DNA from 2 places in the Sinobaca sp. H24 genome. Region 2 is predicted to be linked to the other one. Evidence: riboswitches for the same ligand, from Rfam matches in the RefSeq annotation. Region 2 holds a riboswitch; the other holds the start of a gene.
The links. Region 2 has a riboswitch for cobalamin ahead of metE (5-methyltetrahydropteroyltriglutamate--homocysteine S-methyltransferase). Riboswitches for the same ligand answer to the same signal wherever they lie in the genome.
Positions count from the first base shown of each region.

Region 1: it holds a riboswitch for cobalamin, as region 2 does, so the genes downstream of both, MMY81_RS13475 (ABC transporter substrate-binding protein) here and metE (5-methyltetrahydropteroyltriglutamate--homocysteine S-methyltransferase) in region 2, are expected to answer to the same signal.

Region 1 is NZ_JALBWT010000009.1:36,603-43,916, reverse strand. Features, by position in the region: gene MMY81_RS13490 (adenosylcobinamide amidohydrolase) at 1-344, opposite strand, end outside; gene MMY81_RS13485 (ABC transporter ATP-binding protein) at 433-1,185, opposite strand; gene MMY81_RS13480 (FecCD family ABC transporter permease) at 1,190-2,248, opposite strand; partial or broken gene MMY81_RS13475 (ABC transporter substrate-binding protein) at 2,226-3,201, opposite strand; cobalamin riboswitch at 3,378-3,562, opposite strand; gene MMY81_RS13465 (class I SAM-dependent methyltransferase) at 3,631-4,362, opposite strand; partial or broken gene MMY81_RS13460 (ATP-binding protein) at 4,346-6,154, opposite strand; partial or broken gene MMY81_RS13455 (response regulator transcription factor) at 6,154-6,867, opposite strand; partial or broken gene ccsB (c-type cytochrome biogenesis protein CcsB) at 7,021-7,314, opposite strand, start outside.
Region 2 is NZ_JALBWT010000001.1:240,538-247,851, reverse strand. Features, by position in the region: gene MMY81_RS01405 (DoxX family protein) at 250-417, opposite strand; gene MMY81_RS01400 (universal stress protein) at 441-1,055, opposite strand; gene MMY81_RS01395 (hypothetical protein) at 1,274-1,435, shown strand; gene fdhA (formaldehyde dehydrogenase, glutathione-independent) at 1,931-3,142, shown strand; cobalamin riboswitch at 3,349-3,544, shown strand; partial or broken gene metE (5-methyltetrahydropteroyltriglutamate--homocysteine S-methyltransferase) at 3,712-5,979, shown strand; partial or broken gene MMY81_RS01380 (ribonucleoside-diphosphate reductase subunit alpha) at 5,997-7,314, shown strand, end outside.

The DNA.
Region 1 (7,314 bases), on a different contig from region 2:
CAAATATTTATTGTGCCTATTTCCATTTGCATATGCTGCTCGTATGCCCGTGAAGCATCGAGGGCGTTGGACACTCCTGCCGTAGCCATCACCCAGACATCGGCTCCTTCAACCATTCTTCTCGTTTCTCTGCCGTTTTCCAGCCTGGCCGCCGTCATCATGCCCACTGCTTCGTCCGGGTCAATCTGATGTGTTTTCATATAATCAATATATTCCTGTTTTGCATCATCGATATTATAATCAAGCGACACATGGCGGTTCACGAATACTTTGTGCCAGCCAAAACCTTCCCCGATAATTGAAGAGGAGAACGTTTTCCAGTAGTCTTCAGATGATATCTTCACAAAATCCCGGCTTCGCTGGATCTCCATCCGGTCGATAGCGGCTTCCTCTTTATCCTTTGCAGCGTTTGGTGTTAACGTAATTAGCGGACTAGGAACAGCAGGATGGGCTTTTTCGGTTAACCGAAGCCGCGTAAACCTCCTCAATTTTATCTTTTTTCAGCACAGTTCCTGGTTTACCCGTTCCTGCATCCCTGCCTTCATCAAGAAGCATCAGGCGGTCACAAAACATCGCTGCCATATTCAAATCATGCAGTATAGCTACGACGGTTATTTTGCCCGCGCTGGTCCATTCCCTAAGTGTATTAAGCAGATTCATTTGATGAGAAATATCCAAATGATTTGTCGGCTCATCCAGAAGGAGAATCTGGGGCTCCTGCGCAAGAGCACGGGCTAAAAGCACCCGCTGTTTTTCACCTCCGCTTAGTGTTTCCATTGGAAGATCTGCAAAGGATTCTACTCTTGTTTCCTGCATTGCCTTGTCCACGATTCTCTTGTCTTCTATTTTAGTGTTGTTGAACCAGCCGCTTTGATGCGGATAGCGGCCAAGTTCCACGACCTGCCTGGCCGTATAGGAAAAAGTTGTTTCCGTGTGCTGGGGAAGAACGGCAATTTTTTTAGCAAGATCTTTATTGGAATAGGTCAAAAGCGCACGACCGTCTATTTCAATAGATCCGGAATCCGTTTCAAGTCCGCGGTACATACATTTAAGAAGGGTTGACTTTCCACTGCCGTTCGGACCGATAATACCAAAAATTTCATGCTCTTGTACCGTTAAGGAAATGTCTTTAATAACATCTTCTCCACCGTATCCAGCCGTGAGCTGATGAACGTCAAACAGCATCTGTCTACCTCCTTTTTCCAATTTGTCTTGACAGACGCCGCTGTTGGAAAAGCAGCAGTCCAAAAACCGGAGCCCCTGCTACTGCCGTAATAACACCAATCGGAAGCTCCGTCGGTGCAATAATCGTACGGGCCAGCAGATCTGTCAGTGCCAGAAACCCTCCGCCGATAAGCATCGAAAGCGGCAGCAAATGCCTGTGATCCGGGCCCCAGATCAATCGGGTTAAATGAGGTACAACGAGCCCAACAAATCCAATAGTTCCAGATACTGCCACTGCCGAACCGGTAATAATAGAAGCGGCAGCTAATATCGCCATTCGCCGGACTTTTGTATTCACTCCCAGCGTCTTTGCCGTTTCTTCTCCAAAAACAAGCGCATTCAGCTCTTTCGCATTCCATAATAAAATCAGGCAGCCTACGATAAAGAAAGGCAGAATCAATCCTACGTATTCCCACCCTCTCATCGCCACACTTCCCATAAGCCAGCTGATAATCTGTCTGAGCTCATCTCCTGTTAAAGCAATCATCAATGATATTAACGAACCTAAAAATGAACTAAAAATGATGCCTGCTAAAATAATCGTTTCTGTGGAAAGGCTGCGCTCAATCGCTTTAACAAACCCAAGCAGAAGCAAGAGCGTAATCATTCCAAACAAAACGCTGACAGCCGGCAGGGTAAACCGACCGAGTCCAGGAATCGAAAGACCTAAAAATATAACTGTTACCGCCCCAAGAGAAGAACCTGAAGATACACCTAGAGTATAAGGGTCCGCCAATGGGTTTTTTAATAATCCTTGAAAGGCAGCGCCTGCGATTGCAAGCCCTGCCCCTACAAGAACCGCTAACAAAACTCTAGGCAGCCTTATTTCTTTAATAATATTAACAAACGTTGTATCCAGATGAGGCGGGAAGTCGAGGCCGAGCGCGGTACGCCCGATAATTTCTGCACTTGTTGCAAATGGCACCTGCACACTTCCAACAGAAACCCCTACTACAATACTCGCTGCTAAAAATGCCAGAGCTGCAATATAAGCAGCCGGCTTACTGCTCTTCAGTAAAGACATCCGGATACACCACTTCTGCCATATGCTGCAGACCATCTGTTAAACGTGGTCCCGGGCGGCTTACCAGATCGCTCTCTAAATCATAAACTTCTTCATTTTCTACTGCAGGCACATCAGACCAGCCATCGCGGTTTAAGATGTTCTCCGTAGAATTTTCCACTCTAAATCCGTATGTTGTAACGATAACATCCGGGTTGAGGCCACAGCATCTCTTCTGTATAAGGAACCCAGCCCTCTTCTTCGGCAGCCGCATTATCAGCCTGAATGATATCAAGCATTTCATCCATAAACGTATTTTGTCCGTAGTATAGATATCAGGCGGCGGCGCATCTACTTCCACCCAGACGGTTTTGCGGTCTTCCTCAGAAATTTCAGAGGCTGTTTCTTCAATAGAGGCCACGTCTTCCTGCATCGTTTCCACTATAGTGGAAGCTTCTTCCTCTGTTCCGGTAGCCTGACCAATCATATCGATCGTATCGTATGTCTCTTCAAATGACGTAGCATCATTTACGATAAGAATCTCTGCCCCCGCTTCTTCAAGCTGATTCAACCCCTCTTCAGAATTCTGTGCAGCAGAAGAATCGGTCAAAATAAGATCCGGCTCGAGAGAGAGAACTGTTTCTACATCAAAATCGAGTCCGCCTACACTCTGTTTTTCCTGAGCTTCTTCCGGATACGTATCAAAATCAGTCACGCCAACGATCTGATCTTCCAGTCCGAGAGCAAATGCGATTTCTGTATTACTTGGCAGCAGACTGACAATATTTCAGGTTCTTCTTCAATCGTTACTTCTTCTCCCATGCCGTCGGTCACGGTTACAGGATATCCTTCCGCCTGCTCGTGTTTTCTTCTTCAGCGTTTTCCTGTTCTTGTCCTTCTTCTGTTTCACCGCCGCAGGCAGCAAGCCCTGCTGCCATTCCAACCGTCATTGTTAACAATAGCGCTTTTTTCATATCATTTCCCCCTAAGTTGGTATATCCTGCAAATCCAGAATGCCAGTACTTTTCATTGAGCTCTATGTAAGATAATAAGAAAAGCTCTTCCCTGAAATGGAAAGAGCGGACATACGCAGCGGCCGCACGCAGCCAAAACGCTTTATATCCGGCATCCTCTTATCCCCGAGAGTGCAGCACCGATTACATATATGGCAGGTATCCTGACTTATGCCCAATTCAAAGATCCTTCCCGTTCTTACAGAACAGTGGACTGCTTCTTTGAAAGCTGCACTTACAGTGGCGGGACCGTACCGGCATTTCACCGGTTTCCCTTTTAACGGAAAGAATATTCTTTCCGACCATATATAGTATATTCTATTTATTAGGACAATCTTCTTTAGTATACATTATCAGTGTTCGATGCACAGCAATTATCGAGCAAATCACTTATCCTTTTTTCCGGCAAATAAAAATCTGCCGGGGAGATCTGCTGTAATCGTATGCAGCCGCATTATAATCCCCGAAGAAATGTACAGGTTCAAGCTGATATCGTTCGAGCATGCGACGCAGCTGTTCTTCCTCATAAAGCTTAACCCGCTCTACATATCGTCTTTCTGCTCCATCTTCTTTAATTGTAATCTTCTTTTCGACATAATCCCTGCCGGCATGTCTTTCCTGAATGACGATCATACCGTCTTTTTCCGTTTCATCGTGTGCAATAAGATTTTCACGGACATACGAAGGGTTTAAATAATCAAATAAAAACCATCCGCCGGGAAGCAGCGCATCAGATGCTTTTTGAAAAACAAGTTCATTTTCTTCATCTTCAAGAAAATAACCGAAGCTTGTAAACACGTTAAATGCGGCCTCGAATTCCTGTTTAATATCAACAGTCCGGATATCGGCGCGTCTGTACTGAACAGGAAGATCATTTGTAAGATCAATGGCCTTCTTTAAGAGCGCCGGGGAGAGGTCAATTCCTGTGACATCAATTCCCTTTCTGCCGAGCCACCTGGCGTGTCTTCCATTTCCACAGCATAAATCGACAGCCTTCATTCCTTTTTCCATAGGCATGTAAGACATCAGCGACTGAAGTTCTCCAGCCGCTTTTGTTTCATCCCGATGGTCATATACTTTTAAATAATCCTCTTGAAAATGCTCCTCAAACCAGGCTTTCATTTTTTCCCCTCCTACCATTCTTCATTTTTTCATTATCAGAAGGGATATAAAAACGAAAGGTCGTTCCCTCATTCATTCTGCTCTGCGCAGCAATGTATCCACCATGTGCTTCTACGATATTCTTGGCGATAGCCAGACCAAGTCCGGTACCTCCCTTGCTCCGCGTCCGCGCTTTATCCGCTTTATAAAACCTTTCAAAAATAAATGGCAGATCTTCATCAGGTATTCCCGTGCCATTGTCAACGACAGCGGCGGATAAACCGTCGGAGCTGTTCGACATTTCCAAAGAACGCGCCCCCGGCTTCAGTATGCCGGATCGCATTATGCACGAGGTTTGTTAACACCTGCTCTATTCGATCAGCATCCGCCAGAATAAATGGTTCATCTCCTTTTACAGAAGACTCCAGCGTCAGCTCTGCTTCTGAGGAAAGCCCTTGAAATTTCTTTTCCATTTTTTCCGTTAAAGCTTTAACGTCCATCCATTCTTTTCCAGGTGAAGATATCCTGCTTCCATACGGGCCAGGTCCAGCAGTTTCATTAACAAGACGCCCCATCCTCAGTGACTCTTCATAAATAATCTGGCCTATCTCTTTTTCTCTTCTTCTGTTGCTGCAATGCCGTCTACGATGGCCTCGCTGTAGCCCTGCAGCATAGATATCGGTGTTCTGAGTTCATGGGAGACATTCGCGATAAAGTCTTTACGAAGCTTATCATGCTGTCTTTCTTCCGTCATGTCCCGTATCACCGCTACAGCACCTCTGACAAACGCTTCATCATATAATGGCGTCATTAGTACAGCATAGCTGCGGCCCTGTACATCTATTTCGGAAAGCTGCTCCTGTTCCATGCCGACCACCTGTTGAAATATTTTTTTCATTTCTTTAGGCAGAGGAGTTGTTTTGCCCTCCTGCTCATTTTGATATTCAAGTGCCAGCAGAAACCGTCAGCAGGCGGATTAGTCAGAACAATAGCGCCTTTGCGGTCAATAGTGATGACTCCATCCGCCATGCTCAGAAGGATACGGCTGAGCTGCTCTTTCTCCTGATTGAGTTCGGTAATATTTTGATTTAATTTCCGTCTCATCCGATTGAACGCATTACCAAGCTGTCCGATCTCATCATTGGAGATGACTGGTACTTTGGTCTCGAAATCCCCTTTAACAACATCCAGAGCAAGCTGCCTCATTTTCCGCAGCGGAGCGGTAATTCTTGTAGATAAAAAAAAGGTAAAAACAGTTGTTAATATGATAGCAATTCCCGCTGACAAAAAATAATCTGCTGGGTTTCGCCTGTCGTATCTTCAATCACATTCAGCGATTGATATAAAAACAATGAGCTTTCTTCGCCGTCGTTTGATACGAATGGAACGCCAACGACAAAGATTTCATCATCATCTTCTTCGCCGCTTCCAAAAAAGTCTCCGTGCATCGTTACATCTTCACGCTCATTAATGACACCGGATAAACGATTGTCTTCATAAAACCGCTCCACCGGAAGAAATATGTTATTAGAATGATTTATCTCCGGATACCAGGCCTCGTCCTCTGTAATAATAACTACCTGCGTGTTATAGGAAGCAGCCATCCGTTCAATCAGCGGTCTTGTTGTTTCTTCGTCCTGTTCTTCGAGGATGCTGACCATTACATTCGCATGATTGGTCAACTGCTCCTCTGCTTCGGAAATATGGTACTGCTCAAAAACTGCAGCAAAAGAAACGTTAGAATAAGAAGAACGACAAGCACTAACAAAAGAATAGTCAGCCATAGTTTTCCAACTACGCTCCGCCACAGCATTAGTCTTTCGCTGCCTCGAATTTATAACCTACTCCCCACACAGTGGAAATCATGTTTGCCGCTTCCTCGGAGATACGGCTCAATTTTTCACGCAGTCGTTTCACGTGTGTATCCACCGTGCGCAGGTCACCGAAGAAGTCATAGTTCCATACGTCTTTTAACAGCTGCTCTCTGGAAAAGACTTTGTCCGGCGACTGGGCAAGGTAGAGAAGCAGTTCATACTCTTTTGGTGTAAGCCCTACCGCTTTGTCATTCACCGTAACACGGTGCGCATCGTTATCAATCGTCAGATGAGGAAAGACAGTACATTTTTCGCTTCTGTTTCCGTCTGCAGAAATTTGGTTGCCGAGGATCTGCGCAGCAGTGCTTTTATCCGAAGAATAACTTCTCTTGGACTAAAAGGTTTCACAATATAATCGTCCGCACCTATTTCAAAGCCCTGTACACGATTGGCTTCTTCTCCTTTAGCAGTCAGCATAAAACCGGCGTTGCTTTTGTTTCCTGAGCTCCTGACAGACTTCTTCTCCGTCCATACCGGGAAGCATCAAGTCCAGAAGGATTACATCAAATTCTTCATTTAACGCCGTTTCAAGCGCTTCTTCCCCGTTCTCAGCTTCGACTACAATAAATTCTTCTTTTTCTAAATACATTTTCAGAAGACGGCGGATGCGGTCTTCATCATCTACAACCAATACTCTTGTTTCCTGTGCCATATAAAGCTGCCTCCTTATTGCCTATTACTCATACTCTCCTGCTTATTTAGCATGATTGCCCTATTCTCTCATCTCCTGCCACTTATCGAAGCCATTCTTCCATAGATTGTAAAAAAAGACTTCCCCCGTGAAGGTTCAGTCTTTGAGGTAATGTTATGCATAGGAATGAAGACCGGCAATAACTAAATTAACAAAAACGAGGTTGAACATAATAATCGCAAAAAATCACACACAGCCATGCCGAACGTTCTCCATGCCATCCGCGGGTTAAACGAAGGTGCAGATAGGCGGCATAAAACAAAAAGGTAATTAATGCCCATACTTCTTTAGGATCCCATCCCCAGAAACGAGTCCAGGCTATCTGTGCCCATATCATAGCAAAAATAAGTCCTCCCAGTGTGAATATAGGAAACCCTATCGCTATGGCTCTATAACTCAACTCGTCAA
Region 2 (7,314 bases):
AAAGCCTGCTCCTAATTGAATGGGGAGGCAGGCTTTTTATCTATTATGGGAGATTTATTTTCTATCGGAAGAGAGCTTCCATGCCGACGTAATAAGCGGCCATTGCAGAAGCACCCGAAGCCATAAAAGAAGCGGTTTCGGCTTTCCATCCTTTTTCAGGGCATATTTACTGCGGCCATATACAGGTTAGCGGGAAATACGAGAACCATTAATATGGATACTGCTTTACCGGTCCAGGCGGTGCCTTTATTAATGAATAACATTATACCCAGAAACGCCTCGGCGACGCCGGAAAGGTAGACGGCCGCCATTCGTGCCGCGGCCGAGAAAAGGAATCATTTTCGAAAAGAAGCCGGGACGTTTGAAATGAGCTGCACCAGCTGCAGTAAGAATAAAACCAAATAATAGCCGGACCATAAGAAAGTTCTCCTTTCTTTGTGTTACTCTTTCGGGAAAATTTTCTCGCGGACCGTTCCATTGATGACACGTCCGATAACAATTTCCTTGCCATGGAAGGTTTTGAACAAACCGCTCTCGAAATCGGTGTGCATATCTTTAAAGAATATGCCTTCGATGCAGCCTTCCGGGCAGTTTCCTAAATGAAGAGTATACGTTTCATTATCCTTTGTAAGGTAGGCGCGTACGCCTTTCTGATAGTCGCCGAAAGAAGGCGGAAGCTCACGCTGTACAGACACAATATGAACATCAACAAAATCAATGCGCTTCAGGATTTCTGTAGCAATAGCTCCTTTTGTAAGCTCCTGCCATTTGCTGCGGGCGCTTTTACCGATAACAATCTGGGTGATTTCCCGTTCTTTGGCTACGTCTACAATGACTTCTGCTACTTTTCTGCCATTCGCCGGTTCAATAGTGAAATCAGCATTGTACTCATCAGACAATCGCTGCCATTCTTCATGATTCTGCTGGTTTTCCAGGTAGTCTTCATCTTCTCTGGAATTTTCTACAGTAATAACATGAAGAGGAGCATTAAAGGATTTGGCAATTGTTGATCCTCTGCGTATTAGGCGTTCAGCATCCGGTGGAAAAAAAAACACAGACAAGAATGCTTTCATCTCCCGGTCTATATGCTTCGTTGATGTTTTTCATTAGTCGTCTCTCCTTATGGGACATTTGTCCACTTTATATTTATAGTAACGTAATTTCTCCAAAAAGCATAAAAAATCTGCTTTCTTCTGCTCATTCCATAAATAAGTAGATTAAATATATAAATGAAGGGTATATTATAGTATCAACATATAAAGGAGGGTATAATATGTTAAGTAAAATCGTACTCATTATAGGTTATGTTTTAGCAATAGCAGGTGTAATCAATCTTATTACTTCTCTTTTCGGAGCAGGAACAGGCATTTTGGGAGTAGGTATCGGTGGTTTAATCGTTGGCCTTATTCTAATCTTTTTGGCGAAACGAATATGACCCTGCACTAATACTATTATCTTAAAGCTCTTTGTACCGTTTGGTACAAAGAGCTTTTTTATTTTGTTTTTTAATATACTAAGATACTGAAAAGTTATATTTGTATAGAATGTATAATTTTTCAAGTTACAAAGGGCCTTAATTAAAATAACAAACATCCTTTCAAAAGTCTATTCTTCTTGAAACATTGCCAATACTTATTTTATATGGGTAAAAATAAAAAAGCCCTGAACAAAAGGTCGCTAAAAAAAGGAAAATCCATTACAATAGTGATAGCGCTTTATTTTTGACTCGTGTAAATAGTCTGAATTTTTAATATATTAAAAAAGAATGATTACGTTTTACTGAATATTGAGAGGGGTGATGCTTCCAGAACATTTTCAGCTTCATCTTCATTTTTCTATATATCCCGTCATCAACGTCGTGGTTTTAAACCTACTACATGTGAAAAGAAACTCCTGGAAAGCATAAAGCAAAAAGAAGGGACGGATTCATATGAACAAAGCAGTTGTCTATCGTGGAAAAGGAAAAGTAGAAATTGAGGATATTGGCTACCCTGAACTTATTTTAAAAGAGGGTCCCGGCGTTCCTAAATCTAACGTAGGGAGAAAGTGTGAGCATGGAGTTATCCTGAAAGTTGTAACAACCAATATATGCGGAAGCGATCAGCATATGGTAAGAGGACGTACTACGGCACCGGAAGGGCTCGCGCTCGGCCATGAAATAACGGGCGAAGTTATTGAAGTAGGCAGAGACGTGGAGTTTATTAAAAAAGGCGATCTCTGCTCTGTGCCTTTCAATATTGCATGCGGAAGGTGCCAGATGTGTAAAGAACAGAATACGCACGTCTGCCTGAATGTAAATCCGGAACGACCGGGCGGTGCCTATGGATACGTAGATATGGGCGGCTGGGTCGGCGGCCAATCGGAATATGTTATGGTTCCTTATGCTGATTTTCAGCTGCTGAAGTTTCCGGATAAAGATCTGGCAATGGAGAAAATAATGGACCTTACGATGCTGTCGGATATTTTCCCAACCGGCTATCATGGCGTATATTCAGCCGGAGTACGAACCGGGTCCACTGTATATATTGCAGGCGCAGGACCGGTAGGACTTGCAGCTGCCCACTCTGCACAGCTTCTGGGAGCCTCTACCGTTATTGTCGGCGATCTGAACGAAGATCGGCTTAAGCAGGCAAGAAGCTTTGGATGCGAAACAGTGAACTTGAGACAGCATGATAATCTGGGAGAGCAGATTGATCAGCTTCTTGGAGAGCCTGTAGTCGACTGCGCGGTCGATGCCGTAGGATTTGAAGCATCCGGACATGGAGAAGGCGGAGGAGAGCAGCCGGCCATTGTGTTGAATACTATCATGGATGTAACACGTGTTGGAGGGAAGCTTGGAATTCCCGGTTTATACGTAACGGAAGATCCAGGTGCTTCAGATGAGGATTCAAAAGTAGGTTCTCTTAAAGTAAGGTTTGGTCTTGGCTGGGCCAAAGCCCATACGTTTGTAACTGGTCAGACACCGGCTATGCAGTATAACCGTGATTTAATGAAGGCGATTATGTCCGGTAAGGCGGAAATTGCAAAAGCTGTTAATGCAACGCTGATTAATCTGGATGAGGCCCCTCACGGCTATCAGGATTTCGACAGTGGTGTAGCGAAAAAATTTGTTATTGACCCTCATGGATCCGTCAAACAATAATACGAATATTACAAAAGCAGCAGGTCCTTCCTGCTGCTTTTGTTCTGCTCAATACTAAGTAATTATATCGGGATACTTAACACTAAATATGGACGAAAAAAATTATTTTATTCAATATATGCTATATTTACGCCTTTTTACATAAATATGAAGCAGACATGCCTTGACACGCTGCTTCAAAAAAGATATAGTTTGTCTACAACAAAACCATATTAGTGGAAATAGGTGCTCTGATTTTCAATATCAGACTGAAAAGGGAAGAACGGTGCAAAGCCGTCGCGGTCCCGCCACTGTAACAGAGGAGTCATAGTTATTATGTGCCACTGGGAGCTGATGCCCCGGGAAGGCCTGCTGTGATGATGACGCTGGAGCCAGGAGACCTGCCTATTTTACCAACACCGATTTTTACCTACGGGAGATAGGACGGGTGTTCCTGAGCGTGTCATATACGACCCGGGGGTATTTCTTTATGCACTCTCCCTTAGTGCAGAGCAGAAATACTCCTTTTTTATGACATGGGCGTATTAGAAACGCTTTAGGACTAGTAAAAAAGGGAGGATATTGTACAAATGAGCACATGGACAACAAGCAGCCTCGGCTATCCGAGGCTTGGAGAGAACAGAGAATGGAAAAAAGCACTGGAATCATTTTGGAAAAAGAACATAACGCACGAAGAATGGAAAGCGGAAATGAAAAAGCTCCGCCTGGAGTCTCTTGCTAAACAGCAGCAGCGTGGAATTGATTGGATTCCCGTAAATGACTTTACTTATTATGACCAGATGCTTGATATGTCGGTTATGTTTAATATCGTGCCGGAACGATTTGGATCGTTCAGCAACGAAATACCTGATAGTGCCTATTTTGCTATGGCAAGAGGGTCAGAACATGCTCAGGCTTCTGAAATGACCAAATGGTTTAACACGAATTACCACTATATTGTGCCGGAAATGGAACATGCGGTGCCCCGTCTGACAAAAAATATACCGCTTGAAGCGTATCGCCAGGCAAAGCAGGAGCTTGGAATAGAAGGAAAGCCGGTTATTATCGGCCCTATTACCTTTTTAAAGCTAGCGAAAGGATATGATGAGGCAGATTTCGGAAAGCTGCTTGATCAGCTTCTTCCTTTATATGTACAGGTTCTTCAGGAACTGAAGCAGGAAGGCGTGCAATGGGTTCAAATGGATGAGCCTTCGCTGGTAGCTTCCTTTCCGGAGCAAGATATTCTCCACCTGGAGAAGGCCTATCGTCTTTTTTGCAGACGAAGTACCGGGAATTTCTATTATGCTGCAGACATATTTCGAAGGTGTGGACCATTACGAGAAGATCACTGCCCTCCCTGTCGCCGGTATAGGACTTGATTTTGTGCATGGTAAGGAAAAGAATACGGAGTCTCTCCGTACTCATGGATTTGAAGATAAAATAATTGGAGCCGGCATTATTGATGGAAGAAACATTTGGAAAAGCGACGGTATAAAAAAAGAGCGTAGATATCCAAACCATACAAAAAGCCGTGTCATCAGACCGGATTTGGATTCAGCCGTCCTGCAGCCTGCAGCACGTTCCAGTTACCGTTCAGAATGAAACGAAGCTTAACCCTGTATTACAGGAAGCTCTTTCTTTTGCGAACGAAAAGCTGGACGAAATTAAAGATTTACGCACGGCATTAAGTGAGGGGAACACGGAAGTTCTTCAGAAAAGCAATCGTGCCGTTAAAGCTTTGGCAGAATCGGAGTGGAGAACAAAAGCGCCTGAATCTGTTACAGAGAGCATTCCTTCCTCAAGGCCGGCAGCTTTCAGCGAGCGCCGCGCCGTCCAGCAGGAAAAATGGCAGCTTCCGCTGTTTCCTACTACTACAATAGGCAGCTTTCCGCAGACGAAAGAAGTTCGTGTAGCCAGAGAGCGTGAAAAAAGGAACGATCTCAAAAGAAGAATACGATACATTTATTAACGATAAGATTAAAGAATGGGTGCACATTCAAGAAGACATTGGCCTGGATGTTTACGTGCACGGAGAGTTTGAGCGCAATGATATGGTTGAATTCTTCGGGGAGAAACTGGAAGGCTTTGCCTTTACCGCCTATGGCTGGGTACAGTCCTATGGATCCCGCTGCGTAAAGCCTCCTGTTATTTATGGAGATGTAGAATGGACAGAGCCGATGACAGTGAAAGAATCCGAGTACGCGCAGTCTCTGACGGACAAACCGATGAAAGGCATGCTTACCGGACCGGTCACTATCCTGCAATGGTCTTTTGTCCGAGATGATATGGAAGAACGCGACGTGACAAATCAGATCGCCGCAGCGCTGAGCAAAGAAGTAGAGGCTCTTGAGAAAGCCGGCATTGAAATGATTCAAGTAGATGAGCCTGCTATCCGTGAAGGCCTGCCGCTGAAACACAGCGAGCACGAAGACTATCTTGACTGGGCCGTTCGTGCCTTCCGTCTGGCTACATCCAACGTTAAAAACACAACACAGATTCATACGCACATGTGCTACAGCGAATTCCAGGATATGATTGAATCGATACGCGCTATGGATGCAGATGTTATTTCCATCGAAACATCAAGAAGCCACGGCGAACTTATTGAGGCATTTGAGACGGCGGTTTATGACAAAGGTATCGGCCTCGGGGTTTATGATATCCACAGCCCCAAGAGTACCGGACACCAAGGAGATGCTGCAGATGATTGACCGCGCCCTGCAGGTACTGCCGCCATCCCTTTTCTGGATTAATCCAGACTGCGGACTAAAACAAGAGACATTCCGGAAACAGTAGATGCATTAAAGAATATGACAGAAGCCGCCCGCCTCGTCCGGGAAGATGGACGCAGGAAGTGAACTAAGGAGAGTGTAGAATGACAGTAATATTTAAAGATAACGGCAGCCGCACCCTGGCTTTTGAAAAGCAAAGACTGGAAGCCTATATAGACGAAGTGACAGATGGATTTCCAGATTTGGATAAAGAAGAGAAGCCGTTGTTTCCAACGTGTCTTATAAAGACAGCTATTCAGCTGATCAGATTACCCAGCTTCTTACACTGCAGGCTTCCGAGAGAATCGACAGAAACGGTCCGCAGTGGACTTATGTAGCTGCACGAATTTATCTAAAGAAGCTGTATAAAGAAGCTGCCAAAAACAGGGCGTATGACGCAGAAGATAAATACGGTTCGCTTTACGGCCTGTTAAAGACACTTGGAAGCAAAGGAGTATACGATAGTACGCTTTTACGCGATTATTCCAAAGAAGAAATCATCGAACTCGAGCAGGCGATTAAGCCGGAACGAGATGAACTGTTCACATATGTCGGTGTGCTGACTCTTGCCCATAAGTACCTGGCAAGCGACAAAAGTAAAAACGTTTATGAGCTGCCTCAGGAGCGCTTCATGGTAATTGCAATGAAGCTGATGATTGAAGAGCCAAAGGATAATCGTCTTCATATGGTAAAAGAAGCTTACTGGGCGCTGTCTAATCTTTATATGACTGTTGCTACACCAACGCTTGCTAATGCAGGGAAAAATGTCGGTCAGCTGAGCTCCTGCTTTATTGATACAGTAGACGACAGCCTGCGCAGTATTTTTGACTCCAATACAGATGTGGCCAACCTTTCTAAAAATGGTGGAGGCGTAGGAATCTATTTCGGGAAGCTGCGCAGCCGCGGTTCTGATATTAAAGGATATAAAGGTGTCGCCGGCGGGATTATGGGCTGGATGAAACAGTTGAATAATACAGCTGTTTCCGTAGACCAGCTCGGCCAGCGCCAGGGCGCATTTGCTGTTTACCTGGACGTATGGCATAAAGATATTCTTGAATTCCTTGATGTGAAGCTCAGGAGACGAGCGGATGCGTACTCACGATATATTCACAGGAGTCTGCCTTCCTGATCTGTTCATGGAAAAGGTAGAAAGCCGCGAAGACTGGTATCTGTTTGATCCTCATGAAGTGGAAAAAGTAATGGGCTGGTCTCTTGAAGACTTTTATGATGAAAAAGAAGGCAAAGGGTCGTTCCGCGAAAAGTATCAGCAGTGTATGGACCACCCTGATATTTCAAGAGAGCGTATTCCGGCTATTGAAATTATGAAACGCGTGATGAAATCACAGCTTCAGACAGGAACACCTTACATGTTCTACCGTGATACGGTGAACCGTGAGAATCCTAACAAGCATGAAGGCATGA